DNA from 3 places in the Bradyrhizobium sp. BR14999 genome. Region 2 is predicted to be linked to each of the others. Evidence: predicted binding sites of a transcription regulator. Region 2 holds the regulator's gene; each other region holds the start of a gene.
What was found. The regulator PhoB, encoded in region 2, activates phosphate uptake and scavenging genes when phosphate is short. The targets are predictions, from matches to a motif close to TGTCATNNANCTGTCAT.

Region 1: the regulator PhoB is predicted to act here: its motif matches at 3,522-3,538, upstream of ugpB (sn-glycerol-3-phosphate ABC transporter substrate-binding protein UgpB).
Region 3: the regulator PhoB is predicted to act here: its motif matches at 5,812-5,828, upstream of ACR9YP_RS18435 (UDP-2,3-diacylglucosamine diphosphatase).

Annotation. Positions count from the first base shown of each region.
Region 1 is NZ_CM148536.1:975,577-985,097, forward strand. It holds gene ACR9YP_RS04530 (TIGR02300 family protein) at 1-159, shown strand, start outside; tRNA gene ACR9YP_RS04535 (tRNA-Ala) at 254-329, shown strand; gene ACR9YP_RS04540 (GIY-YIG nuclease family protein) at 465-707, shown strand; gene ACR9YP_RS04545 (MarR family winged helix-turn-helix transcriptional regulator) at 724-1,185, opposite strand; gene ACR9YP_RS04550 (organic hydroperoxide resistance protein) at 1,339-1,764, shown strand; gene ACR9YP_RS04555 (CaiB/BaiF CoA transferase family protein) at 1,942-3,147, shown strand; gene ugpB (sn-glycerol-3-phosphate ABC transporter substrate-binding protein UgpB) at 3,593-4,909, shown strand; gene ugpA (sn-glycerol-3-phosphate ABC transporter permease UgpA) at 4,959-5,840, shown strand; gene ugpE (sn-glycerol-3-phosphate ABC transporter permease UgpE) at 5,840-6,688, shown strand; gene ACR9YP_RS04575 (sn-glycerol-3-phosphate import ATP-binding protein UgpC) at 6,709-7,791, shown strand; gene ACR9YP_RS04580 (Hsp20 family protein) at 8,038-8,463, shown strand; gene ACR9YP_RS04585 (BQ00720 family protein) at 8,514-8,786, shown strand; gene ptsN (PTS IIA-like nitrogen regulatory protein PtsN) at 9,207-9,521, opposite strand, start outside.
Region 2 is NZ_CM148536.1:494,121-503,641, reverse strand. It holds gene pstA (phosphate ABC transporter permease PstA) at 1-65, shown strand, start outside; gene pstB (phosphate ABC transporter ATP-binding protein PstB) at 62-880, shown strand; gene phoU (phosphate signaling complex protein PhoU) at 892-1,608, shown strand; gene phoB (phosphate regulon transcriptional regulator PhoB) at 1,623-2,330, shown strand; gene ACR9YP_RS02315 (GcrA family cell cycle regulator) at 2,574-3,086, opposite strand; gene ACR9YP_RS02310 (aspartate aminotransferase family protein) at 3,555-4,763, shown strand; gene argF (ornithine carbamoyltransferase) at 4,763-5,686, shown strand; gene ACR9YP_RS02300 (Hsp33 family molecular chaperone) at 5,829-6,836, shown strand; gene apaG (Co2+/Mg2+ efflux protein ApaG) at 7,065-7,457, opposite strand; gene ACR9YP_RS02290 (OpgC domain-containing protein) at 7,655-8,911, shown strand; gene ACR9YP_RS02285 (SGNH/GDSL hydrolase family protein) at 8,911-9,521, shown strand, end outside.
Region 3 is NZ_CM148536.1:4,017,844-4,027,364, reverse strand. It holds gene ACR9YP_RS18460 (hypothetical protein) at 1-265, shown strand, start outside; gene ACR9YP_RS18455 (hypothetical protein) at 341-700, opposite strand; gene ACR9YP_RS18450 (caspase family protein) at 890-2,689, shown strand; gene ACR9YP_RS18445 (threonine/serine dehydratase) at 2,873-3,856, opposite strand; gene ACR9YP_RS18440 (glycosyltransferase family 4 protein) at 3,919-4,962, opposite strand; gene ACR9YP_RS18435 (UDP-2,3-diacylglucosamine diphosphatase) at 4,976-5,788, opposite strand; gene thiD (bifunctional hydroxymethylpyrimidine kinase/phosphomethylpyrimidine kinase) at 6,118-6,918, opposite strand; gene ACR9YP_RS18425 (PAS domain S-box protein) at 7,209-9,188, shown strand; gene ACR9YP_RS18420 (Lrp/AsnC ligand binding domain-containing protein) at 9,285-9,521, shown strand, end outside.

The DNA of each region.
Region 1 (9,521 bases), 480 kb from region 2:
GTCAAGGCTGTCGTGCCCGAGTCCGAGGACGATATCGAGGTCGACGAGACCATCGACGACGACGATGATGATGATTCGACCTTCATTGCCGACGAGGAAGAGGGCGATGAGGACGTGACCGACATCATTGGTGATGTCGGAGGTGATGAAGAGACTTGAGATCAGCCCTGATCTGTGAAAAAGGGTGCACCGCGCGAGTCACCAGGGCTCGCCGGTTGGGGTGATCCACCAGATTCACCCCGTCTAAGGTTAAGGGGCCATAGCTCAGCTGGGAGAGCGCTTGCATGGCATGCAAGAGGTCGGCGGTTCGATCCCGCCTGGCTCCACCACGCTTCGCCCTTCGGGCTTCGCGTGGCGCAGCCGCGCAGAGCCCGAAGGGTGAAGCGTGGTGTCCGGCGTAGCCCGAAGGGCGAAGACGGACTGGTGCGACGCCCACCTAACGACTACCCAAGCGATAGCCGTCAATGTGGTACGTCTACATTCTCCGAAGCGTTGACTTTCCTGATCAGGAATACGTCGGCGCCACGGAAGATTTGAAGCGGCGAATTCCGGAACACAATGCCGGCAAGTCTAGCCACACCGCTAAATATAAGCCTTGGAAATTGATCTGGTACTGCGCCTTTCCTGACAAGTACAAAGCTCTGGCGTTTGAAAAGTACCTGAAGTCTCATTCCGGCCGCGCCTTCACGAAGAAGCGGCTTTCCTAGGCTCTGACGAGCTTCCCTACTCCCCGATCACCGCATTCAGCCTATCCCGCAGCGCGACGATCTCGTCCTTCATCGCGACCAGTTCCGGCACCGAGCAGTCCGACGCCGCCAGAATCGATTGCGGCACGCTGCGCGCCTTGTCTTTCAGCGCGTGGCCCTGCGGCGTCAGGGCGATCAGCACCTGACGCTCGTCCTCGCTCGAGCGGGTGCGTTTGACGAGATGGGCGGCCTCGAGCCGCTTGAGCAGCGGTGTCAACGTGCCCGAATCCAGGAACAGCTTCTCGCCGATGTCCTTCACCGGCACGTCGTCGCGCTCCCACAGCACCAGCATGACGAGATATTGCGGATAGGTCAGGCCGAGCCGGTCGAGCAGCGGCTTGTAGACGCGGTTGAAGGCATGCGCCGCCGAATACACCGCGAAGCAGATCTGATTGTCGAGCCGCAGCGGCGCGTCCGCTGCCGATAGTTTCCGGGCCATGGCGAATCTCACGGGATTTGCCCCGCATTGTGGGGCCGGGCGGCCGCATATTCAATTGCGAACAATTAAATGTGAGGCACCACAATTTAGATTGCGCACAATCTAATTGTCTGCGATACAGATCGCACCACCCGAACCCCCAGGGAGATGAAAATGTCCGTGAACGTCCTCTACAAGACCAGTGCCAAGGCGACCGGCGGCCGCGACGGCCATGCCGCAACCCTCGACGGCGCGCTCGACGTCAAGCTGACCACGCCGAAGGAGCTCGGCGGCGGCGGCGGCGCCGGCAACAATCCCGAGCAGCTGTTTGCAGCCGGCTATGCCGCCTGCTTCATCGGCGCGATGAAGTTCGTGGCTTCGCAGGGCGGCCCCAAGGTTCCCGCCGACGCCTCCGTTACCTCGACCGTCGGCATCGGCCCGCGCTCCGAGGGCGGCTTCGGTCTCGACATCGATCTGGCCGTCTCGCTGCCCGGCCTGGCCCGCGCCGAGGCCGAGGCGCTGGTCGAGAAGGCGCACCAGGTGTGCCCATACTCCAACGCCACGCGCGGCAATGTCGACGTTCGCCTGACGGTCGTCTGACCGGAAGTGCGGATTGGCTGGCCCGAGATCCCCCTCGGGCCGGCCGCTTCCACCTGATTTGCCACGCTGCGGGATTGCGCCGCGGCGGCGCATACGGCCCTACGCGCGGGGCCATTGCTGGCGTGCACGAACCTCGCTAGGCCTGTGATCAAACGTCGACACAGGGGAAGCGAAGGCATGAGTTCTGAAGCCGCCACAGGTGCCATGAGCGGATTGCGCGTCATCGATCTCACGCGCGTGCTCGGCGGTCCCTACTGCACCCAGATCCTCGCCGACCACGGCGCCGACGTCATCAAGGTCGAGCCGCCCGCAGGCGACGAGGTGCGCGAATGGGGCCCTCCCTTCCACGAGGAGGACGCGGCCTATTTCGTCGGCATCAACCGCAACAAGCGCTCGATCGGCCTCGACCTCGCCTCCGAGGGCGGCCGCGCCGTGCTGCTGAAGATGCTGGAGACGGCCGACGTCCTGATCGAGAATTTCAAGCCGGGCACGCTGGAGAAATGGGGCATCGGCAACGAAGTGCTGCGCGCAAAATTCCCGCGCCTCGTGCATTGCCGGATCTGCGGCTTCGGCGCCGACGGTCCGCGCGGCGGCAATCCCGGCTATGACGCCATCATCCAGGCCATGACCGGCATGATCGCGGCAACGGGATCGCCGGAGAGCGGGCCGATGCGGATCGGCGTGCCACTGGTCGACATCACCACCGGCCTTTATGCGGCGATCGGGATCCTGATGGCGCTGTCGGAGCGCCAGCGTTCGGGCCAGGGCCAGTTCCTGGAGACGACGCTGTACGAGACCGGCCTTGCCATCATGCACCCGCACACCGCGAATTATTTCATGCACGGCAAGCCGCCCTCGCTCACCGGCAACGAGCATCCCAACCTCGTGCCCTACGCGATCTTCCCGACCAAAACCGACAACATCTTCATCGGGGTCGGCAATGACGGCACCTTCCGCAAGCTCGCCAAGGAGATCGGCAAGCCCGAGCTCGGCACCGATCCGCGCTTTGCCCGCAACAAGGACCGCATCGCCAATCGCGAGGCGCTGCGCGCCGAGCTTGCGGCGGTGTTCAGCCAGCACGAGGCCGAGCCGCTGTGCAACCGGCTGCTCGCGGCGGGTCTCCCCGCAGGCCCGGTGCAAAAGATCGACCAGGCGCTGACCAACCCGCACACGATCGCGCGCGGCGATATCATCGAGAAGGACTGGTACAAGGGCGTGGCCTCGCCGATCCGGCTCGACCGCAGCAAGCCCAGCCTGCGCCGCCTGCCGCCGAAATTCAGCCAGCACTCGGCAGAGGTGCTGGGCGAGTTCGGCTACTCCAAGGCGGAGATCGAGGCGATGGTCGAAAAAGGCGTGGTCTGCGGCCCCGAGCGCAAGCGCTGAGATTAAGAGAGATTGAACGGCGGCGCCGGTCCGCTCCCTCCCCCGCTTGCGGGGGAGGGCTGGGGAGAGGGTGTCTCCGCAGTGAGACTCCTCAAGAGGAGAAAGCCCTCACCCGGCGCGCGGGACGATGCTTCGCATCGCCCGGAACGCGCCGACCTCTCCCGCAAGCGGGAGAGTTGTTCGAGCCCGTAGCCCGATCGTCAACCCGACGCCATTCCGCGCGGACGGCCCTTCCCCATCCGAACAGTTAATGCCGCACTGCGGCGCGGGCGCACATGTGCGCCGCGACCGCAGGAAGCTGGACACGCACGTCTTCGCCTATTTTCCGGCTTCCCTTTTCCAGCGCTTGCCGCTTTCGTTTCGGCCGCTTACACAGTCATGTGAACGTCATATGGCGCTGCTAGCGCAAGCGCTTCTTTATTGACGGGCAAGGGAGGTTTTCTTGATGGCTCTTCGACATTTTGGTGCGGCTGCGGCTGTTGCAATCACGGTTGGCGTGTCGGCCTCGCCGGCCCTGGCCGTGACTGAAATCCAGTGGTGGCACGCGATGACCGGCGCCAACAACGACGTCATCGTCAAGCTCGCGAACGACTTCAACGCATCGCAGAGCGACTACAAGGTGATCCCGACCTACAAAGGCAATTACGCCGACACGATGAATGCCGGCATCGCCGCCTTCCGCGCCGGCAACGCCCCGCACATCATGCAGGTGTTCGAGGTCGGCACCGCGACCATGATGGCCGCGACCGGCGCCGTGAAGCCGGTGTACAAGCTGATGGCCGAGACCGGCGAGAAGTTCGATCCGAAGGCCTATCTGCCCGCGATCACCGGCTACTACTCGACCTCGAAGGGCGAGATGCTGTCCTTCCCCTTCAACTCGTCGTCGACGGTGATGTGGGTCAATCTCGACGAGCTGAAGAAGGCCAATGTCGAGATCCCGAAGACCTGGCCTCAGGTGTTCGACGCCGCCAAGAAGCTGCACGACAACGGCCATCCGACCTGCGGCTTCTCCAACTCCTGGGTTACCTGGGTCAATCTCGAGCAGCTCTCCGCCTGGCACAACGTGCCGCTGTCGACCAAGGCCAACGGCCTCGACGGCTTCGACACCGTGCTCGAATTCAACAGCCCGGTCCAGGTCAAGCACCTCGAGAAGCTGGTCGAGCTCCAGAAGGACAAGACCTACGACTATGCCGGCCGCACCAACACCGGTGAAGGCCGCTTCACGTCAGGTGAATGCCCGCTCTATCTGACCTCCTCGGCGTTCTTCGGCAACGTCAAGGCGCAGGCCAAGTTCAGCTTCACCGCCGTCCCGATGCCCTATTATCCCGACGTGAAGGGCGCACCGCAGAACTCGATCATCGGCGGCGCCTCGCTCTGGGTCATGGGCGGCAAGTCGGCCGAGGATTACAAGGGCGTCGCGAAATTCCTGAGCTTCCTCTCCGACACTGATCGCCAGGTCTACATCCACAAGGCCTCGGGCTATCTGCCGATCACCAAGGCGGCCTATGAGAAGGCCAAGGCGGAAGGCTTCTACAAGGATCAGCCCTATCTCGAGACCCCGCTGCTCGAGCTGACCAACAAGGAGCCGACCGAGAACTCGCGCGGCCTGCGCCTCGGCAACATGGTTCAGCTCCGTGACGTCTGGTCGGAAGAGATCGAGCAGGCGCTCGCCGGCAAGAAGACCGCCAAGCAGGCGCTGGATGCCGCCGTCGAGCGCGGCAACACGATGCTGCGTCAGTTCGAAAAGACCGCCGTCAAGTGAGGCGATCAGCGGCAGGCCGGTAACCCGGCCTGCCGCTCCTGCGGGCATCATGCAAAAGCAAGCCATTTTCCAATCGAAACTATTGCCCTACGCGCTGGTTGCGCCGCAGCTCGCGATCGTCCTGATTTTCTTCTACTGGCCGGCCTGGCAGGCGGTGATCCAGTCCTTCCTGCTCCAGGACGCCTTCGGTCTTTCGACCAGCTTCGTCTGGTTCGACAATTATCTCGAGCTTCTGAAGGACCGCGCCTATTTCGAGGCGATCGTGCGGACCTTCTTCTTCTCGTTCGCCATCGCAGTCTCGTCGCTGTCGTTTGCACTGCTGCTCGCGGTGATGGCGGACAAGCCGCTGCGCGGCTCGATGCTGTACCGCACGCTCTTGATCTGGCCCTATGCGGTGGCGCCGCCGGTCGTCGGCGTGCTCTGGATCTTCATGCTGCACCCCTCGCTGGGCGTGCTCTCGCGGTACTTGCGCGCCCTCGGCGTCGACTGGAATCCGCTGCTCGACGGCGACCAGGCCGCAACGCTGATCATCCTCGCCGCCGCCTGGAAGCAGATCTCCTACAACTTCCTGTTCTTCCTCGCCGGCCTGCAGAGCATCCCCCGAAGCGTGCTCGAGGCGGCCGCGATCGACGGCGCGCGCCCGATGCGCAGGTTCTGGACCGTGACCTTCCCGCTGCTGTCGCCGACCATCTTCTTCCTGCTGGTCGTCAACATCGTCTACGCCTTCTTCGATACCTTCGGCATCATCGATACCATGACCCGCGGTGGTCCCGGCAAGTCGACGGAAACGCTGGTCTACAAGGTCTATTCCGACGGCCTGCTCGGCGGCAATCTCGGTAGCTCGGCGGCGCAATCGGTGATCCTGATGATCATGGTGATCGTGCTGACGGGGATCCAGTTCCGCTTCGTCGAACGCAAGGTGACCTACTGATGGTCGAGGAAGAAGGCTTTCGGCGCTACGTCGCGCACATCATCCTCTGGATCGGGATCGCGATCGTCGCGTTTCCCGTCTACATCGCGATTGTCGCCTCGACCCAGGACAACGCGCTGATCGCGAACGGGCAGATGTCGCTGCTGCCCGGCGGCCATTTCTTCCAGACCTACTATCAGACCATCTTCGTCGGCACGAGCGGATCGACCCGCGAGCCGGTCGGCAACATGATGCTGAACTCGCTGATAACGGCGCTGCTGATCGCGGTCGGCAAGATCGCGATCTCGATCATCTCGGCCTATGCGATCGTGTATTTCCGCTTTCCGTTCCGGATGCCGATCTTCTGGCTCATCTTCATCACCCTGATGCTGCCGGTCGAGGTGCGCATCTATCCGACCTACAAGATCGTCGCCGATCTGCACATGCTCGACAGCTATGCCGGCCTGTCGCTGCCGCTGATCGCATCCGCCACCGCGACGCTGCTGTTCCGACAGTTCTTCATGACGGTGCCGGACGAACTGCTGGAGGCGTCACGCATCGACGGCGCCGGTCCCTTCCGCTTCTTCTGGGACACGCTGCTGCCGCTGTCGCGCACCAACATGGCGGCGCTGTTCGTGATCCTGTTCATCCTCGGTTGGAATCAATATCTCTGGCCGCTGCTGATCACCACCCGCGACGACATGCAGACGATCCAGATCGGCATCCGCAAGATGATCACCACCACCGACGCACTCACCGAATGGCCGATCGTGATGGCAACCGCCGTGCTGGCCATGCTGCCGCCGGTGTTCGTCGTCGTCGCCATGCAGAAGCTGTTCGTGCGCGGCCTGGTCGAGACGGAAAAGTAGGTTCTTGGAAATGAGTTTTCATGGCTAACGTCACCCTGCGCAGCGTCCGCAAGACCTATCCCGGCGGCTTCGAAGCCATCAAGGGCGTCGACGTCGATGTCGGCGACGGCCAGTTCTGCGTGCTGGTCGGTCCAAGCGGCTGCGGCAAGTCCACATTGCTGCGCATGGTCGCGGGGCTGGAGACCGTCACCGGCGGCGAGATCGACATCGGCGGCCGCGTCGTCAACCAGATCGAGCCGGCCGATCGCGACATCGCGATGGTGTTTCAGAACTACGCGCTCTATCCGCATATGAGCGTCTACAACAACATGGCTTACGGCCTGCGCAATCGCGGCATGGCCGAAGCCGAGATCAAGACCCGCGTCGAGGAAGCCGCGCGCGTGCTCGAGCTCTCCGCCATGCTGGAGCGCAAGCCGCGCCAGCTCTCAGGCGGCCAGCGCCAGCGCGTCGCCATGGGCCGCGCCATCGTGCGCCAGCCAAAAGTGTTCTTGTTCGACGAGCCGCTCTCCAATCTCGACGCCAAGCTGCGCATCGCGATGCGGGTCGAGATCCGCAAATTGCAGCGCCGCCTCAACACCACGTCGATCTATGTCACCCATGACCAGCTCGAGGCGATGACGCTCGCCGACATCCTGGTGGTGATGAATGGCGGCCAGGTCGAGCAGATCGGCAACCCACTCGCGATCTACGAGAAGCCGGCCACCACCTTCGTCGCCTCCTTCATCGGGGCACCACCGATGAATTTGATGTCGACGCGCCCTGACGAGATCAGATCGCAGCTCAATGATGCAGGCGAGGCCGGCATCGTCGGCATCCGCCCGGAGGACTTCGTCATCACCGACCAGACCCCGGCCGGCGGCGTCGCGCTGCCGCTCACCGTTGAGGCGATCGAACGCGTCGGTGCCGAAACCTTCGTCTACGGCTCGCGCCAGCAGGAGGAGCAGCGCGTCGCCGCCACCCCCGGCGAGTTGCCGCCGGGCGAGGTCATCGTCCGCATTCCCGGAACCGAAGCGCCAGCGATCGGCCAGCACATCCGCGTCGCGGCGGTGCGGTCGAGGCTGCACCTGTTCAGCGGCGACGGGCGCAAGCGGATCGAGGCCTGATCGGTTCCAGGGGCCGGCCAACCAAAAAGTGCGAAAACAACCCCATGCACAGTAGAAGGGGCTTGTTTTCGTTGGGATAAATCGTCCGCAAATTCCCCGTGCTGGTCGCAGGTGGAAACAGGGCATCCACAGCCTCCCCGGCTACCTGCTTGAACCCACTCGGGGATATGCCCATATTGCTGACCAAGGGGTGCCGCTTGCGGGCCCTGAAACACCAAAGTCGCTTCTGCGAGGACTTTGTAAACTATGTCTCGTGTTCCAACGCTCTCCAGTCCCTTTCTGCTGGGCTTCGACGAGATCGAGCGCGTGCTCGATCGGGTCGTCAAAGGCGCCGACGGTTATCCTCCCTACAATATCGAGAGGTGCGACCGCGCGGATGGCCAGCCCGAGCGTTTGCGCATCACGCTGGCGGTTGCCGGATTCACCCGCGACCAACTCGATGTAACCATTGAGGAAAACCAGCTCGTGATCCGCGGGCGGCAGCAGGACGACAAGACCCGGCAATACATCCATCGCGGCATCGCCGCGCGCCACTTCCAGCGCACCTTCGTGCTGGCGGAGGGGATGCTGGTGCTGGGTGCGGATCTGAAGAACGGGCTGTTGTCGATCGATCTGGCCCGGCCTGAACCGGAGAGGATCGTTAAGACAATCGCTATCAATGAGCACGAATAATGGAACGAGTAGCGGACTCGACCGCTTAGTGTTCCAGAGGAGTCGAGACCATGAGTGAAGGTCACGTTGCGTTCGAATATGAAGCCAAGAATGTCTCTCCGGAGACGCTGGCAACCCTCGGCGAAGGTCATATCGCCTATGTGAAGCAGATCCGCTCCGAGGACGTGCCGGACCTGTTCCCCGAGGCGCCCAAGGTTGCGCCGGGCCTCAAGCTCTTCGCGCTCCACGCCGCCGACGGCACGCCGATCATGCTGACCGACAGCCGGGAAGCCGCGATCGCCAACGCCTGGAGCAACGAGCTGCAAGCGGTGAGCGTGCACTAAGCGCACGCGCGTTCGCACGAATAGAGTTTCAAGCGGGCATGCCTTCACGCGAAGGCGTGCCCGTTTTCATTTTGAGCGATATCGTCTCGGCATCGTCATTGCGAGGAGCGAAGCAACGAAGCAATCCAGAATCCCTCCGCGGAAAGATTCTGGATTGCTTCGCTTCGCTCGCAATGACGGAGTGTGAGGCTACAGGGTGCTCAACTCTCGTGTCCCGGACGCGGTGCAGCGCGAAGCGTTGCGGCGCAGAGCCGGGACCCAGAAAGCAACACGCACAATGTGGAGACATGGGCCCCGGCTCTGCAGCGCACCGCACTCGACGATGCTTCGCATCGCGAGGGAAGCGCTGCGCTGCGTCCGGGGCACGCTCCCTTACAGTCGGCAATGACGGTGTTGAGAGAGTTGCGCTCGCAGTGACGCTCAGGCCGCCGTCGCGGGCGGCAGGGCCAGCACCGAATAGATCGCCTGGGCGTCGCGCGAGGCGCGGAGTTTTTTGGCTATGTCCTGGTCGCGGAGCAGGCGGGCGATGCGGGCGAGCGCCTTGAGATGGTCGGCGCCGGCGCCTTCGGGAGCGAGCAGCAGGAAGACGAGATCGACCGGCTGGCCATCCATTGATTCGAAATCGATCGGGCGATCGAGGCGCGCGAACAGGCCGAAGATCTTGTCCAGCTTGGGCAGCTTGCCGTGGGGAATGGCGACGCCGTAGCCGACTGCGGTGGTGCCGAGCTTCTCGCG
Region 2 (9,521 bases):
CGCTCACCGTGCTTGCCCTGAACATTGGCGCCCGCATCCTCGGTGCCGAGAGGACCGCAAAATGACCGACCTGTCCGTATCCGTGAGTTCCAACGGTCACCTGGCCTCGCATCCGCTGCCGGAAGCGCCCGCCAAGGTGACGGTGCGCAACCTCAACTTCTATTACGGCGAGCATCACGCGCTGAAGAACATCAACCTGACGCTCGGCACCAACCGCGTCACGGCGTTCATCGGCCCGTCGGGCTGCGGCAAGTCGACCCTGCTGCGCATCTTCAACCGGATGTACGACCTCTATCCGGGCCAGCGCGTCACCGGCCAGCTGATGCTGGACCAGACCAACATTCTCGACCCCAAGCTCGACCTCAATCTGCTGCGCGCCCGCGTCGGCATGGTGTTCCAGAAGCCGACGCCGTTCCCGATGACGATCTACGAGAACATCGCCTTCGGCATCCGCCTCTACGAGAAGATCTCGAAGTCGGAGATGGACGACCGGGTCGAGAAGGCGCTGCGCGGCGGCGCGCTGTGGAACGAGGTCAAGGACAAGCTCAACGCTTCGGGCCTGTCGCTCTCCGGCGGCCAGCAGCAGCGCCTCTGCATCGCCCGCACGGTCGCGGTGCGGCCTGAAGTGATCTTGTTCGACGAGCCCTGCTCGGCGCTCGATCCGATCTCGACCGCCAAGGTCGAGGAGCTGATCCAGGAACTGTCCGAGAACTACACGATCGCGATCGTCACCCACAACATGCAGCAGGCGGCGCGCGTCTCCGACAAGACCGCCTTCATGTATCTTGGCGAGCTGATCGAGTTCGACGACACCAGCAAGATCTTCACGTCGCCGAGCGACCGGCGTACGCAGGATTACATCACCGGCCGGTTCGGCTGAGGAGACGGGACATGGGTACTGAACATACCGCAAAGGCCTTCGACACCGACCTCCAGGAGCTCACCCGCCTGGTCGCCGAGATGGGCGGCATCGCCGAGCGCATGATCGTCGATTCCGTCGACGCGCTGATCCGCCGCGACGTCGCGCTCGGTCAGCGCGTCGTCACCACCGACGCCGAGCTCGATGCGCTGCAGAAGCGCATCGAGGAGCGCGCCGTGCTCACCATCGCCCGCCGCCAGCCGATGGCGGTGGATCTGCGCGAGATCGTCGGCGCCATGCGCGTCGCCACCGATCTCGAGCGCATCGGCGACCTCGCCAAGAACATGGGCAAGCGCGTTGCGGCGCTGGAGACGGACTTCCATCCGCTAAAACTGTTCCGCGGCCTGGAGCACATGACCGACCTCGTGCAGCAGCAGGTCAAGTCGGTACTGGACGCCTATGCCGCGCATGACCTGCCGGCGGCAATGGCGGTGTGGAAGGGCGACGAGGAAGTCGACGCCATCTGCACCTCGCTGTTCCGCGAGCTCCTCACCTACATGATGGAGGATCCGCGCAACATCTCGTTCTGCATCCATCTGATGTTCTGCGCCAAGAACATCGAGCGGATCGGCGACCACGCCACCAACATCGCCGAAACCGTGTTCTACATGATCGAGGGGCAGGCGATCACCGACAAGCGGCCGAAGGGCGACATGACGACCTTCGCCACGACGGTACCGAATACCTAGGGAGCGACGACAACATGGGCGCACGCATTATGGTGGTTGAGGACGAGGAAGCTCTCACCGAGCTTCTCCGTTACAACCTCGAAGGCGACGGCTATGACGTGGAGACGGTGATGCGCGGCGACGACGCCGACACCCGCCTCAAGGAACACATCCCGGATCTGATCGTGCTCGACTGGATGCTGCCGGGACTATCAGGCATCGAGCTGTGCCGGCGGCTGCGCACCCGTCCCGAGACCAAGCAACTCCCGATCATCATGCTCACCGCGCGCGGCGAGGAGAGCGAGCGGGTGCGGGGTCTTGCGACCGGCGCCGACGACTACATCGTCAAGCCGTTCTCGGTGCCGGAGCTGCTCGCGCGCGTTAAGGGCCTTCTGCGGCGCGCAAGTCCGGAGCGGCTCGCCACCGTGCTCGCCTACGGTGACATCGAGCTCGATCGGGACAAGCGCCGCGTGGCGCGCTCGGGCCGGCCGATCGATCTCGGCCCGACCGAATATCGCCTGCTGGAGTTCTTCCTGGAGCATCCCGGCCGCGTGTTCTCGCGCGAGCAGCTGCTCGACAGCGTCTGGGGCCGCGACATCTATATCGACGAGCGCACTGTCGACGTCCATATCGGCCGCCTGCGCAAGCTGCTCAATCTCGGCCGCGAGCAGGACCCGATCCGCACCGTCCGCGGCGCCGGCTATGCGCTGGATGATCGGTTTGCGAAGGCGGAGCAGACGTAAGGCGTTTGGTGGGGATGAGTTAGCGAGCTGTCGCCCCAATTTCCGCGTCGTCCCGGCGAAGGCCGGGACCCATACCGCGTGATCTATCGATTGGGCGCGGTCTTGATTGCACGGTGCAGCCGCATCATTGAGAGTCTTCGCCAAATGGCATTCGGTGGCTATGGGTCCCGGCCTTCGCCGGGACGACACCGAACATGTAGAGCCGCCATCGCACGACGGCTCATTTCTGGTCTCAGAACAAACTCACCGCGTGCTCGGCTTGGCCGGCGCGCGCCGGCGATCTGCGGCCGGCTGATAGGCCACGCGCGAGTGCTGGGCACAGTAGGGCAGGCCGGACAGCGCCCTGCCGCCGCAGAAGAAGAAATCCGGGCTCGAGGGATCGCCGACCGGCCAGTGGCAGGTTGCCTCGTTCAATTCCAGCAGCGACAGCCGCTGGCTCATCGGCACCACGTTGTCGTAGGTGACCGGTTCGGCCTCGACCTCGACCTCGAAGGCCTGCGCCAGCGCGGTGTTGCCGCGCGAGATCGGCCGGGTCACCCGCATCATGTGCTGTGCTGGGCGCGCCTTGCGCGGCCGCGGCGCGGCCGAAGATGGGCTCTTGGCGCGGCCCGACAGGCCGAGCCTGTGCACTTTGCCGATCACGGCATTGCGGGTCACATTGCCGAGCTCGGCCGCGATCTGGCTGGCCGAAAGTCCGGCCTCCCAGAGCTTTTTCAGCTGCTCGACGCGATCGTCGGACCAGGTCAAAACCGTCATTGCACCCTTTCCCTCGCTGCGCGCCGCCATCCTGGGGCCTCACAGCGAATGCCTAAGCCTTGAAAAACCCGTGCCGCCAGAATCCCTTAAGGCTCGCCGGGCGCGCTACTGACGCCCGAACGTTTACGCCGGTACATGAGGACTTAGAGGATCAGAACCGCTGCACGAGATGTCGTATCTGACAGGCCAAACGCTACAATATGGCGTGACTCCCGCGCAAGAGTCCGCCGACTCGCTTCCACATGTTCCGTGGTGAAAACCCCGCAAAATCGGCACCGCAAGACTACGGATTCAGCGTTTCGCGAGGCTTTCCGGGCGGCATTGACACCGGTCTTGCCAGGCATAAGATAGTGCCGCGTGCCGCCCTTAAAAGGCGGCACGTTTCGTTTTCCGGACCGGTCAATGGTGCGCTGCGCAAGGCACGCCAGGCAGGTCTCAACTTTCAAATGCAACATCCAAGTGATGGTCATGACCAACAGCGCCGCGCCGCATCTGCTTCCCGTTTTCGCCAGGGCCGACCTTGGTTTCGAGCGCGGCGAAGGCTGCTGGCTGATCGCGACCAATGGCGATCGCTATCTCGATTTCACGTCGGGCGTTGCGGTGAACGCGCTCGGCCATGCCCATCCCGCGCTGGTCAAGGCGTTGCAGGAGCAGGCGACCAAGCTCTGGCACATGTCGAACCTGTTCCAGAGCCCGGATGGCGAACGGCTTGCAACGCGTCTGTGCAACGAGAGTTTCGCGGACTTCGTGTTCTTCTGTAATTCCGGCGCCGAAGCGCTGGAATGCGTGATCAAGGTCGTGCGGCGCTATCACGCCGCCAAAGGCCATCCCGATCGCTATCGCATGATCACCTTCGAAGGCGCCTTCCACGGCCGTACGCTGGCGACGCTGGCTGCGACGGGCTCGGCAAAATATCTCGAAGGTTTCGGCCCGCCGATGGACGGCTTCGACCAGGTCCCGCATGGCGATATCGAGGCCGTGAAGAAGGCGATCGGTCCGCAGACCGCCGGCATCCTGATCGAGCCGATCCAGGGCGAGGGCGGTGTGCGTTCGTCGGCACCCGCCTTTCTCAAGGCGCTGCGCCAGCTCTGCGACGAGAAGGGCCTGTTGCTCGCGTTCGACGAGGTGCAGACCGGCATGGGCCGCACCGGCGATCTGTTCGCGCATCGCCGTCTCGGCGTCACGCCCGACGTGATGTCGCTGGCGAAGGCGCTCGGTGGCGGCTTTCCGATCGGTGCCTGCCTTGCGACCGCGGAAGCGGCCTCCGGCATGACACCCGGCTCGCACGGCTCGACCTTCGGCGGCAATCCGCTCGCGATCTCCGCTGCGAACGCCGTGCTCGACGTCATGCTCAAGCCCGGCTTCTTCGATCACGTGCAGAAGATGTCGCTGCTGCTCAAGCAGAAGCTCGCCTCCGTGATCGATCGCCATCCTGATGTCGTCAGCGAAGTGCGGGGCGAGGGTCTCCTGATCGGCATCAAGGCGGTCGTGCCTTCGGGTGATCTCGTTGCCGCCTTGCGCCACGAAAAACTGCTCACCGTCGGCGCCGGCGACAATGTCGTGCGCTTTCTGCCGCCTCTGATCGTCACCGAAGCCGAGATCGAGGACAGCGTCGGGCGGCTCGAGCGCGCCTGCACGGCGATCTCGTCCAGTCAGACCAAGCGGGCGGCAAGCTGATGAGCAAGTCGCCAAAGCACTTCCTCGACATCAACGAGCTCCCGCTGTCGGAGCTCAAGCGCATGCTCGCCGCATCCTCCGCCATGAAGGCGAAGCAGAAGGCGCATCAGCCGGTCAGGCCGCTCGAAGGCAAGACGCTGGCGATGATCTTCGAGCGCCCCTCAACGCGGACGCGGGTGTCGTTCGACGTCGCCATGCGCCAGCTCGGCGGCGAGCCCATCATGCTCACCGGTGCCGAAATGCAGCTGGGCCGTGGCGAGACCATCGCCGACACCGCGCGCGTGCTGTCGCGCTATGTCGACGCCATCATGATCCGCATCCTCAATCACGAGGCGCTGCTGGAGCTTGCGGCCTATGCGACCGTGCCCGTCATCAACGGCCTGACGCGCCGTTCGCACCCTTGTCAGGTGATGGCCGATCTCATGACCTATGAGGAGCATCGCGGCCCGATCGAGGGCAAGACGGTGGCCTGGACCGGTGACGACAACAACGTGCTGGCGTCCTGGGCCCACGCCGCCGAGCGCTTCAAATTCCAGCTCAACGTCGCAACGCCGCCGGAGCTCGCGCCGAAGAAGGCGATGCGCGACTGGATCAAGACGACCAATGCGCCGATCGTGCTCGGCACCGATCCGGAAGCCGCCGTGCGCGGTGCCGATTGCGTCGTCACCGACACCTGGGTGTCGATGGGCGACAAGGAAGGCGAGCACCGCCATAACGTGCTCAAGCCCTACCAGGTTAATGCCAAGCTGATGTCGCTGGCCAAGTCCGATGCGCTGTTCATGCACTGCCTGCCCGCCCATCGCGGCGAGGAGGTCACGGATGACGTGATCGACGGCCCGCAATCGGTCGTGTTCGACGAGGCCGAAAACCGCCTGCACGCGCAGAAGGGCATTCTGGCCTGGTGCTTTGACGCGGTGAAGTAGGCGGGGGCGCATTTGGATCGTCGTCCTGGCTTTCGCCAGGACGACACCGAATTTGCAGGATCGTGTGTAATCATAGCTGCATCCGGAACACGCCGCCTCGCACCCCTTCCAATCCGTCACCTCCGACCCCAGATAAAGCGCCATGGTTTTCCAATCCCCTGACATGAAAACCGGGCTCGAAGGCCCGGTTCGCGCGCCATCAGCAGTTCCGATCGATGACGCCGTGCTGCCCTACGAGGTCGATGCGCTCGACGTGCGCGGCCGCCTGGTGCGGCTCGGCCCGGCGCTCGACGACATCCTCACCAAGCACGATTATCCCGCCCCCGTCGGCAAGCTGCTCGGCGAGGCCATCGTGCTGACGACGTTGCTCGGCTCGGCGCTGAAATTCGAGGGCCGTTTCATCCTTCAAGCCCAGACCGACGGTCCGGTATCGTTCCTGGTCGTCGACTACATGGCGCCGGATCGCCTGCGCGCCTATGCGCGCTTCGATGCTGCGCGCCTCGGTGACGCCAGGGATTCAGGGACGCTGCTCGGCCGCGGCCATCTCGCCATGACCATCGACCAGGGTCCCGACATGAGCCGTTACCAGGGCCTGGTCGCGCTCGACGGCGGCGGCCTCGAAGAGGCCGCTCACGAATATTTCCTGCGCTCCGAGCAGATCCCGACGCGCGTGCGCCTCGCGGTCGGCGAGGAATGGCGCAGTAGCGACGGCGGCAAGCATCGCTGGCGTGCTGGTGGCATGTTGATGCAGTTTTTGCCGAAGGCGCCGGAGCGCGCGCGGCAGGCCGATTTGCATCCCGGCAACGCGCCCGAAGGCACCGAGGTGCACAGTGTCGCGGAAGACGACGCCTGGGTCGAGGCGCGCTCGCTGATCGAGACCGTCGAGGACGTCGAGCTGATCGATCCCGAGCTGTCCGGTGAGCGGCTGCTGTTCCGCCTGTTTCACGAGCGCGGCGTGCGCGTGTTCAATCCACAGGTCCTGAAGGCACAATGCTCCTGCTCGCGCGATGCGGTCGCGTCCATGCTGAAGAGTTTTTCGCCGGACGACCGCGCCGCCATGGTCAAGGACGATAAGGTCGTGGTGACCTGCGAGTTCTGCTCGTCGGTCTATCAGTTCACGCCGCACGAGGCGGGCGTGGAGAACGCGTAGGTTCTGCATTCTCCGTCATTGCGAGCGGAGCGAAGCAATCCAGTCTGCCGCCGCGGAAAGATTCTGGATTGCTTCGCTGCGCTCGCAATGATGATGGGGCAGGCTGCTTGCCAAGAACTCCGATCTCGTAGGGTGGGCAAAGCGTAAGCGTGCCCACCATCTTATCCGCGGCGACTGAAATGGTGGGCACGCTTCGCTTTGCCCACCCTACGGCACCGAGGCCCGCCCCTAATTCAACACCCGCTTGTAGTCCGGGCTGTCCAGCGAAAACGTCGGCACGTCGATCTCGAAGCGCTCGCCGCTTTCGCTGACCATCTGGTAGCGGCCGGTCATGAAGCCGGAGGCGGTCGTGAGCGGCACGCCGGAGGTATATTCGAAGCGCTCGCCGGGGGCCAGGATCGGCTGCTCGCCGACGACGCCCTCGCCCTTCACCTCCTGCTGGCGGCCGGAGGCATCGGTGATGATCCAGTGCCGCGTCTTCAGCTGCACGGTCTCGTCGCCGGAATTGGTGATGACGATGGTGTAGGACCAGAAATAGCGGGAGCGGTCGGCCGACGACTGCTCCGGAACAAAGTTCGGCTCGACGGTCACTTCGATCTGGCGGGTCACGGCGCGGTACATAACCTCCATCATACCGAAATCCGCCCGGGGAACCAAACGCTGGAGACGGCTTTGGCGACATCGTCCCGCCAGAATTCGCGGGGAAGGACTCCCCCAAGGGAAGACACCCTTATGTGATCGTGCCGCTTTGCGGGACGACGGCTGGAACGGTAAACTCCATTGCACGTCGCGATTTGCGGAAGGGTTTTTGGCCCCCGATGACCATTGCCGACCAAGTGACGGGATCGACGATCGCGGGAACCGCGGGTGCCAAACCCGCAGGCACCAAGCCGCGGGCCGCCGCGCCGGCCATCACGCTGCCGGCCATCGGCGAGCGCGAACTCCGGCTCGATCTGTTCCGCGGGCTGGCGCTGTGGCTGATCTTCATCGACCATCTGCCAACCAGCCTGCTGACCTGGTTCACCATCCGCAATTACGGCTTCAGCGACGCCACCGAGATATTCATCTTCATCTCCGGCTATACCGCCGCCTTCGTCTACGGCCGTGCGATGCTGGAGAACGGCGTCGTCATCGCCACCGCGCGCATCCTGCGGCGCGTCTGGCAGATCTACGTCGCCCACGTCTTCTTGTTCACGATCTTCCTCGCCGAGATCTCCTATGTGGCGACCAGCTTCGAGAACCCGCTCTACACCGAAGAGATGGGCATCATGGATTTCCTCAAGCAGCCCGACGTCACCATCGTGCAGGCGCTGCTGCTGCGCTTCCGGCCCGTCAACATGGACGTGCTGCCGCTCTACATCGTGCTGATGCTGGCGCTGCCGTTGATCCTGTGGTCGATGAAGTGGAAGCCCGACGTCACGCTCGGCCTCTCGGTCGTGCTCTACGCGGTGACCTGGGAATATGACCTCTACTTCTCGGCCTATCCGAACGGCTTCTGGGCGTTCAATCCGCTGGCCTGGCAATTGCTTTTCGTCTTCGGTGCATGGTGTGCGCTCGGAGGTGCGCGACGCATGTCGCGCATTCTGGCCTCACCGGTGACGATGTGGATTGCGATCGCTTATCTGGTCGCGGCGTTCTACGTGACGCTGACCTGGTACGTGCCGCAGCTCGGTCACCTCATGCCGAAGCGCATCGAGCAGTGGATGTATCCGATCGACAAGACCGATCTCGACGTACTGCGCTTCACCCATTTCCTGGCGCTGGCCGCGCTCACCGTGCGCTTCCTGCCGCGGACCTGGCCGGGCCTGAAATCGCGCTGGCTGCGGCCGCTGATCCTGTGTGGGCAGCATTCCCTCGAGATCTTCTGTCTCGGCGTCTTCCTGGCCTTCGCCGGCCATTTCATCCTGGCCGAGGTCTCCGGCGGCGCAGCCATGCATGCGTTGATTAGTCTCTCCGGAATCCTGATCATGTGGGGGGTGGCCTGGGTCATTTCGTGGTACAAGAGCGTGGCTGACAAGAGCGGTGCGAAAACCAAAAACGCCGTCGGCAACGCCGATCTGGCGGGAGGGGGCTGATGAAGGCGAAGGTTCTCCTGAGCCTGATCCTGCTATGCGGTGGTCTCGCCGCGCCCATGGCGCGCGCGGGCGATGCTGCGTCTGCCGCTCCGGCCGCGCCCGCGGCCTGCGAATTGCCGCCCTATCTGCTCACCAGCGAAAGCCAGCTTCCCAAGGTCGCCGACGCCGTCAAGGCCGGCAAACCGCTCGAGATTCTGGTCATCGGCAGCCGCTCGACCACGATTCCTTCCTCGGAGAGCAGCTCATATCCGGCACGCATGGAGGTGAGCCTCAAGGACAAGCTGCCGCCCCCGGGAGCGGTGCACGTCTCCGTAGAAATACAGAGCAAGAGGACGGCACAGGAGACCGCCGCCACCTTCGTTAAGCTGATGGAAGCAAAAACGCCTACTTTGGTCATCTGGCAGACCGGGACCGTGGATGCTATCCGATCCATCGATCCCGACGAATTTCGCAGCGCAGTAACCGAGGGGGTTACTGCGTTGCAAAAGACAGGGGCTGACGTCGTCTTGATGAATTTGCAGTATAGCCCGCGCACCGAAACCATGATCGCGGCGCAGCCTTTTCTCGATAATATGCGCGTGGTGGCGCAGGAGCACGACATCCCACTGTT
Region 3 (9,521 bases), 3.5 Mb from region 2:
GCGCCTCACCGACGCCATTGCGGAAGCCGCTGCCGAAGTGATGGAGCAGCCGGCCCCGACCATGGCGGCCACAGCAACATTCGCCGCGGCACCAAGCGCGACGCTGCCGATGCCCTCGCCCTTATCCACGTCCTTGCCCGAGTCCTCGCTCGGCGCCACCATCCTCGCCAGCGGCATCCTTCAAAAGCCCCGCGCCGCCGCCAACGACCCGCTCGCGCCGATCCGCCGCATGACCCAGGCCGAGAAGATCGCGTTCTTCTCGTGAGAGCGCGCGCGCTCTCACCACATCGTCAATTGCGAGCGCAGCGAAGCAATGACGGACTAGTCGCGCGCCCCCTCGTCACCCGCAATTCCAGACCGGCCCGATCGGCGTCCGCGTCCAGCATGGACCGAAACTGCCGCCATTGTAGCGGCCGCCGCCGAAGCCGGGGCGGCCGAAATAGTGCCACTCGCCATCCCAGCGGTAATACTGAGGGACCGGGTCGATGTACCAGTGGCGCCGGTCGGCGCGCGACAGGCGACGCATCGCGTCCTTCTGCTTGTAGAGCGGAATGCTGTTGCTTAGCGGCTGGCGATAGCCCGGCAGGAAGCCGTAGCCACGCCAGACCGGCTTGGGACGCTTCTGAACGGGCTCGGCGGGCGCGACTGCGGGCAGCAGAGACAGGATGACAGCAACGAATAGACACATAAGGCGCGACATGAATCGACAATAGTCGATCGATTGCGCGGAGGCCATCCTCCCAATCGATCCCCAATCATAGCAGGTTCCAAGCGTGATTCAGATCACGCAACTTACCATCGTGATAGGGATCACGGACGCCGGACTCGAACGTGGCCAGGCTTGCTCGCAACCAATCTCGCATCGAGATAAGTGGCAAAGGAGCACGCCATGTTCCGCCTAAAGCCTTTCCTGATGACTGCCGGCCTCCTGGGAAGCCTGTTCGGCTTCGCTTGCGGGCCCGTTTCCGCGCAAGTCGCCCCGGCCCAGCCGGCTCCCACCGCGCTGCAAGGCCCGGAGCAGCGGGTGGCGCTGGTGATCGGCAATGCGAACTACCAGAACGCGCCGCAACTTGCGAACCCCGACGATGACGCGCAATCGATGGCGCAGTTCCTGAACTCGGCCGGTTTCGAAGTGGTCGCCGCGACCGACCTCACCCAGAACGACATGCTGCGCGTGGTGCAGGACTTTTCCGCCAAGGTCGCTTCGCGCGGTCCGAACACGGTGGCGATGGTCTATTACGCCGGTCACGGCGTGCAGCTCGCCGGCGAGAACTATCTCGTTCCCGTCGACGCCAAGGTGTCGAGCCCGACCGAGCTCGTCAACAACTCGGTGCGTCTGGTCGACGTGATGTCGACGCTGGAGACGATCCCGAGCCGCATGCGCATCGTCATCCTCGATGCCTGCCGCAACAACCCGTTCCCTCAAGTCAACGATGCCGGCCGGGGCCTAGCCATTGTCGATGCGCCGAACGGCTCGATCGTCGGCTACTCGACCGCGCCGGGCGCCGAAGCGCTCGACGGCACCAGCGGCCACAGCCCCTACACCCAGGCGTTCCTGAACGTCGCGCGCGAGCCCAACGTGCCGATCGAGCAGCTGTTCAAGCGCGTGCGCCTGCAGGTGAACCAGACCACCAGCGGCGCGCAGATTCCGTGGGAGAGCTCGTCGTTGACGAGCGACTTCACCTTCTTCGGCGACACCGCCGTTGCCGCCAATCGGCCGCCGGTAAAAGCGCCGGTGGTGCAGATGGCCTCCAACCTGCCGAGCCGCTCGACCCGCCAGGCCTATGACTACGTGGTGTCCGAGGGCCGGCCGGAATATTATCAGGAGTTCATCCAGATGTACCCGCACGACCCGTTGTGCGACCACATCCGCTGGCTGCTCAACAATCTCCTGATCTCGCAGGCCTGGCACAAGGCTGTGCTCGCGAATTCGCCTGTGGGCTACAAGAGCTTCTATGACAGCTACGGCAACAGCCCCTATGCGCAAGTCGCGCTGAAACTGCAGGCGCAGCCGAAGCAGATCCCGTTGATGCAAGCGACCAAGTTCCTGGCGCCACAGAACATCGCCCCGACGCTGAAGATCGGCAATCTCGGCCAGCCCAAATACATGCCGCTGATGCAGCAGGGCAATGGCGGCGCGCAAGTGAACGGCAATCTGCCGGTCGTGCAGAAGCCGATCGACGGCAACGTCATCGGCAAGCTCGGCAATGGTGGCCAGATCATCAACCTGCCCTCAGGCAACAACCAGCCGAACGGCACGCCGTCGCCGACCCCGGGCAAGATCGTCACCCTGCCCGCGCCGACCAACACGAGCAACAACACTGGCGGCACCGGCAAGATCGTGACGCTGCCCGTGACCAACACCAAGCCGAATGCCAGCAACGCCAACGGCAAGCCGGGCAAGATCGTGAGCATGCCGGGTGCCGGCAAGGGCGACTCGAATGTCGATGTGAAGCCCGTTCAGACCCAGAACCACCCGATCCGCATCAACAACGGCAACACCGGTATCGTGAAGCTCAACAACAATCCGGTGAACAAGGTGCAGTTGCAGAACAACGTGCAGACCAATCGTCCGCAGCTCAACACGATGCCGAACCGTATGGTCAACAGCAGCAACAACTTCCGGCAGTCGATGAACCAGGCGCCGAGCACGGGCGGCGGCAACAATCGCCGGAGCTTCATGCACTGATTCGCGCAAGAAGCGCACACGACACAGGGCAGAGCGGCAACGCTCTGCCCCTTTCTTCATGTCAGCTCTTGAACATTGTCATTCCGGATGCGCCGAGAGGCGCAGGCCCGGAGTCCATTGTGCAGCAGGGTCGGTGGGGAAATGGATTCCAGGTTCGCGCTCGCGCGCGCCCCGGAATGACGCCTAAGCCACCAGCTCGGCGAACAACTCCGCATCAACATTGCCGCCGGAGAGCACGATGACGACGTTCTTGCCGGCCACATCAAGCCGACCCGCGAGCAGCGCGGCAAGGCCGACGGCGCCGCCCGGCTCCACCACGAGCTTCAGCTCGCGATAGGCGAACGCCACGGCCGCGCCGACCTCGGCGTCCGACGCCGTGACGCCGCGCGCGAGCAGCTTGCTGTTGATCGCAAAGGTCATCTCGCCTGGCATCAGGGCCATCAGCGCATCGCAGATGGTGCGGCCCGCCGGCGGATGCGGCTCACGATGGCCGGCGGTAAGCGAAATGCCGTGATCGTCGAAAGCCTCGGGCTCAGCGACCACGATTTCGGCTAGCGGATAGCGCGCCTTCACCGCCGTGGCGACGCCCGCGATCAGGCCGCCGCCGGAGGCCGGCGCCACCACGATATCGGGGGCAAGGCCGAGGCCCGCCATGTCCTCCGCGATCTCACGGCCGGCAGTGCCCTGCCCCGCAATCACGAAGGGATCGTCATATGGCTTGACCAGCGTCGCACCGCGCTTCTCGGCGATGCCGCGCGAGATCGCCTCGCGGTCGTCGCGATCGCGATCGTACAGCACGACCTCTGCGCCGTAGGATTTGGTGCGCTCGCGCTTGGACAGCGGCGCATCCGCCGGCATCACGATCGTCGCCTGCATGTCGAGGATTTTTGCCGCGGCCGCCACGCCCTGGGCGTGGTTGCCCGAGGAGAACGCGACGACGCCGCCGGCGCGCTTGTCCTGCGGAATCGAGAACACCTTGTTGAAGGCGCCGCGGAACTTGAAGGAGCCGGTGCGCTGGAGCATTTCCGGCTTCAGGAAGACCTTTGCGCCGACGCGCTCGTTGAGCACGGGAAAAGACAACAGCGGGGTGCGGATGGCGTAAGGCGCGATCACGCGCGCTGCGGCGTCGATGTCGGCGGGGCCGACCGGGAGGAGCTGTTCGGTCATGGCCGACTTTATCGCGGCCGGCGAGCCGCGGGCAAGACACCTCCCCGCGAGGATTTTCCCCGTCAGGCGACGAAGCGTGGCTGTTCCGCCCCGTTCCGGCCGGGCAGCACCGCGCCGACTGCCTCGATGCTGGCCACGAAAGCCCGGGCCGAAGCCTCCCAGGTGTAATTCGCGGCGAACGCGACGCAGTCCTGCCGGGAGATATCGAGCGCGGCGAAGCAGGCTTTGCGCAGATCGTGATCGAGAACGCCGACCGGCGCATTGCCGATAACGTCGCGGGGACCCTTCACCGGGAAGGCCGCCACCGGCAGGCCGCTCGCGAGCGCTTCCAGTAGGACCAGGCCGAACGTGTCGGTCTTGCTCGGGAACACGAAGACGTCGGCCGCAGCATAGATTTCCGCCAGCGCCTCGCCGTGCTTCTCGCCAAGGAAGATCGCATCGGGATAGGCCTCTTCGAGCGAGGCGCGCGCCGGACCGTCACCGACGATCACCTTGGTACCGGGCAGATCGAGATCGAGAAAGGCCTCGAGATTCTTCTCCACCGCAACCCGGCCGACCGACAGGAACACCGGCGCCGGCAGACAGAGGTCGATCGCGCGCGGGTGGAACAAATGGGTGTCGACGCCGCGCGGCCACAGCACGACATTGTCGAAGCCGCGCTCGCCGAGCTCGCGGGCGAGCGCAGGCGTTGCCGCCATCACGGCACGGCTGGGCGCATGGAAGCGGCGCAGCGCGCGCCAGATCAGCGAGCCCGGCACCGGCACGCGGGCACGGACATATTCGGGAAAGCGGGTGTGGAAGCTGGTCGTGAACGGCAGCTTGCGCTGGCGGCAATAGCGGCGGACCATCAGGCCGATCGGTCCCTCCGTCGCAATGTGGATGCTGTCCGGGCGCGCCTCCTCGATCAGCTTTGCAATTCGCGCCGGACGCGGCATGGCGAGGCGCACGTCGCGATAGCTCGGCATCGCGAAGGTGCGGAACGATTGCGGCGTCAGGAACGTGAACGCGACGCCGAGCCCCTCGGCGCCGTCAGCGAGCTTGGTCAGCGTCCGAACCACACCGTTGACTTGCGGGTGCCAGGCGTCGGTCGCGACCAGGATGCGCATCAGGCAGCTCTCATCAGGCAGCTCTTGCCGCGACCTGCGGGACTTGTGCGGGCTTCTGCAAATGATCCGCCCAGGTGATGATCTCGAAATGGCCGTCGTCGTGCTCGACGAGGGCCGTGCAGCTCTCGACCCAGTCGCCGCAATTCATGTAGCGGATGCCGGCCTCGTCGCGGATCACGGCATAGTGGATGTGGCCGCAGATCACGCCGTCGGCCTCATGGCGCCGCGCTTCGGCGGCGAGCGCCTGCTCGAACGCGCCGATATAGTTGACGGCGTTCTTGACCTTCTGCTTGGCCCATTGCGACAGCGACCAATAGGGCACGCCGAACAGGCGGCGGAAGAAATTGACCAAGCGATTCATCTGGATCGCGAAGTCGTAGGCCTTGTCTCCGAGATGGGCGAGCCAGCGCGCATTCTGCACCACGAGATCGAAGATGTCGCCGTGGATGACGAGATAGCGCTTGCCGTCGACGCCGGTATGGACGGTGTTCTCGACCACGTCGATGCCGCCGAAATGCGTGCCGTAATAGTTGCGCAGGAACTCGTCGTGATTGCCGGGAATGTAGATGATCTTGGCGCCCTTGCGCGCCTTGCGCAGCAGCTTCTGGACCAGGTCGTTGTGTGATTGCGGCCAGTGCCAGCTCGATTTCAGCGCCCAGCCGTCGACGATGTCGCCGACGAGATAGATGGTGTCGGCATCGTGATAGCGCAGGAAGTCGAGCAGAAGATCGGCTTGAGAACCGCGGGCTCCGAGATGGACGTCGGAGATGAACAACGTGCGAAAGCGCCGCTCCGGGCTCTCGTCACTCACATCGTAGCTTCCCATGCGCCAGCCTGTAACAATGTCCCGTGACAGGGGGATGACCGATTGAACCTTTGAGGCACCTTCAAATACGAATCACGCCTTGCCTCGCCCTTCCCCGCGAATATCAGTGGCATGCGACAATCAGGCGACATGGCGCCGCAGCGGCACCTCGCCCAAGACCAGATCCGCTGGAACCCACGAGGCACACGAGGCAAGTGCGCTGCCTCTCCCGCTTGCGGGAGAGGGGTGAGGATGCCTCCTCAAGCGATGATCCCCGAGTGGGGAGAGCCCTCACCCGCACCTTTCGGCGCGACCTCTCCCGCAAGCGGGAGAGGTTGAGCGAGCCCGCGTCAGTAAAATTTGTGGAAATGGTGGATCGGGCCGTGTCCTTGGCCCACGCTGAAGCGGTCGGCGGCTCCGATCGCGGCGCTGATCCAGGCCTTGGCGTTGCGCACCGCTTGCTCGAGCTCCTCACCCCTGGCGAGACCCGCCGCGACCGCCGAGGACAGCGAGCAGCCGGTGCCATGGGTGTTCTTGGTGGCGAGGCGCGGCGCAGCGAGCGCGATGGTGTTGTCGGCATTGACCAGATAGTCGATGCTCTCCGCGCCCTCGCCGTGCCCGCCCTTGACCAGGACCGCACGGCAGCCGAGCGCCAGCAGGCGGCGCCCCTGGCTTTCGATCTCGGCCTCACTGGCCGCCATTGGCTCCTCGAGCAGCGCGGCGGCCTCGGGCAGGTTCGGCGTGATCACCGAGGCCAGCGGTATCAGTCTCGTGCGCAACGCTTCCACGGCCTCGGAGGCCAGCAGTCGGTCGCCTGATGTTGCCACCATCACGGGATCGAGCACCACGTGCCGGGGCGCCCAGCGCGACAGCGCGACCGTGATCGCCTCGATGCTGGCGGCCTGGGCCACCATGCCGATCTTCACAGCACCAACGTCGAGATCGGAAAACACCGCATCGATCTGTGCCGTGACGAACTCCGCCGGCACCGCGTGAATGCCGGTGACGCTGCGCGTGTTCTGCGCCGTCAGCGCCGTGATGGCGGAGGCGCCATAGACGCCGAGCGAGGCAAAAGTCTTCAGGTCCGCCTGGATGCCGGCGCCGCCGCTCGAATCGGAGCCGGCGATGGTAAGTGCGACCGGGGTCGTCATCGCGGGATGCATTTGCTTGAGGACACCGCCATGGCCCTGTCCTAGCGCGATCGTGGAACCCCAGCAAGCGCGACGGCCCGCCGCCATGATTCGCGGCGGCCCGTCGCGCCCGCAACCGGCGCGGCATGCCCCCGCAGTCGGACGGGCTTGAAAAATCGAGCCTCGCCATAGCCTTGATAGCTCGCCCTTGGCGTGCACACTGATGAGTGAGACGTTAGGTGGTGGAATCGCCCAGCGACACTAATCGCGCGAGCCGTCCCCGGCTCGCACGTCTTCCCGGGGGTGGAACTATGTGGGCCTATTTTGAACGTCTCCTCGACTCCTCGATGCTGTCGCCGCATGGCATCTGCCTGTTGTGGGAACCCGAACTGATCTGGCTCCATGTCGTTTCGGACGGTGGCATCGCCGCCGCCTATTTTTCGATCCCGTTCGCGCTCGCGATCCTCGTCACCAAGCGGCGCGACCTCAAATTCGGCTGGGTCTATTGGGCGTTCGCGATCTTCATCATGGCGTGCGGCCTGACCCATGTGCTGTCGATCTACACGCTCTGGGTCCCGATCTATGGCATCGAGGGCATCGTCAAGGCGCTGACCGCGGTGGCCTCCGTGGTCACGGCCGGCGCGCTTTGGCCGCTGCTACCGAAGATCCTGACGATTCCCTCTCCGTTCGAGCTTCGGCAGGTTCAGGCCGCGCTCGAGGAGGAGGAAATCAAGACCCGGGACGCGACGCTCCTGCTCCAGCAAGTCGGGGAAGCCCAGCGCGCGATGCGCGAGAGCGTGGCGCGCCTCACCGCAATCGTCGAGACCGCGGTCGACGGGGTCATCCTGTTCGATGCGCAGGACCGCATCCTGCTGTTCAATCCGGCCTGCGAGCGCTTGTTCGGCTACCGGGCCGACGAGGTGATGGGCCGGAATATCGGCATGCTGATGCCCGAGGCAGCTGCTGCGTCCGACAGCCGCACGGGGCATTTCGCGACCGGCGGCGAGGCCCTCGGCCTGCGCAAGGATGGATCGACCTTTCCGATGAACCTGTCGGTGGGTCAGGCGCGGCAGGACGGTGAATTGATCTTCGTCGGCATCATCCACGACCTGACCGCGCGCAACCTGACCGAGCAGCAGCTCCAGCAGGCGCAGAAGATGGAGACGGTCGGCCAGCTCTCCGGCGGCATCGCGCATGATTTCAACAATCTGCTGACCGTCATGATCGGCAATGCCGAGCACCTCAGCGAGCAGCTCAAGGCGAGGCCCGACCTCAAGCGGTTTGCCGACGACATCTGCCAATCGGGCGAACGGGGCGCCGAGCTGACGCAGCGCCTGCTCGCGTTCAGCCGCCGCCAATTGCTCCAGCCTCAGATGATCGATTGCCGCGGCCTGCTTGATTCCATGTTCAAGCTGCTCAAGCGCACCTTGCGCGAAAATGTCGAGATCAGGACGAGCTCCGGGCCCGGCACGATCATGGCCTTTGCAGACCGCACCCAGCTCGAATCCGCGGTGCTGAACCTTGCGCTCAACGCACAGGATGCCATGCCATCCGGAGGACATCTGACGCTGAGCACGGAGCTGGTTGCGATCGACGACGACTATCGTGTCCTTCACCCGGAAGTCGCATCCGGCACATACGCGTTGATCTCGGTCACCGACGACGGCGAAGGCATGACGCCTGATGTCACCGCGCGCGCCTTCGAGCCGTTCTTCACCACCAAGGAGGTCGGCAAGGGCTCCGGGCTCGGCCTCAGCATGGTCTATGGCTTTGCCAAGCAATCCAATGGCCATGTCTCGATCTACAGCGAGGCGGGCCTTGGGACGACGGTCCGGATCTACCTGCCGCGCGCCGATGCAGGGCAAACACAGGCCGACCTCGTCGACGGCGAGGACACAGCACCCAGAGGATACGAGACCATTCTGATCGCCGAGGACGATCCGTTCGTTCGCTCCTCCGCGATTCGCAGGGTGGAAGCTCTCGGATACCGCGTCGTCGCCGCGGTCAACGGCAAGGAGGCCCTGCAGCAGCTGCGCACCGACCCCAGCATCGACATGCTGTTCACCGACATCGTGATGCCCGGCGGCATGAGCGGCTGGGAGCTTGCCGATCAGGCACGGCGGATTCGCCCGGGCCTGCCGGTCCTGTTCACCTCGGGCTACGCGCTGGAGACCCTGGTGGAGCAGGGCCGCGCGCATGCGCAAGCCATCGTGCTGACCAAGCCCTATCGCAAGGTCGAACTCGCGCAGCGGCTCAGGGATGCATTCGCCGCGGCGGCCGTCGCCTCCTGAGCGCCGGACCGGCAACTGGCGGCCGGCAAGTTCGCTTGCTAAATGCAGCCGGTTTTGGCCTATTAGCCGGCCAGATGTGCTTTCGGAGTGACCGCGATGGTTCCTTTTTTCGTCCAGATCAAATGCAAGCTCGGCCAGTCCTATGTGGTCGCCAATGCGCTCGCCGAAGCCGAGATCGCCTCCGAGATCTACTCCACCGCCGGTCAATACGACCTCCTGGTGAAGTTCTACGTCGACAAGGACACCGACATCGGCCACTTCGTGAACGAGAAGGTGCAGGTGCTGCCCGGCATCCAGGACACCCTTACCATCATCACGTTCAAGGCGTTCGGC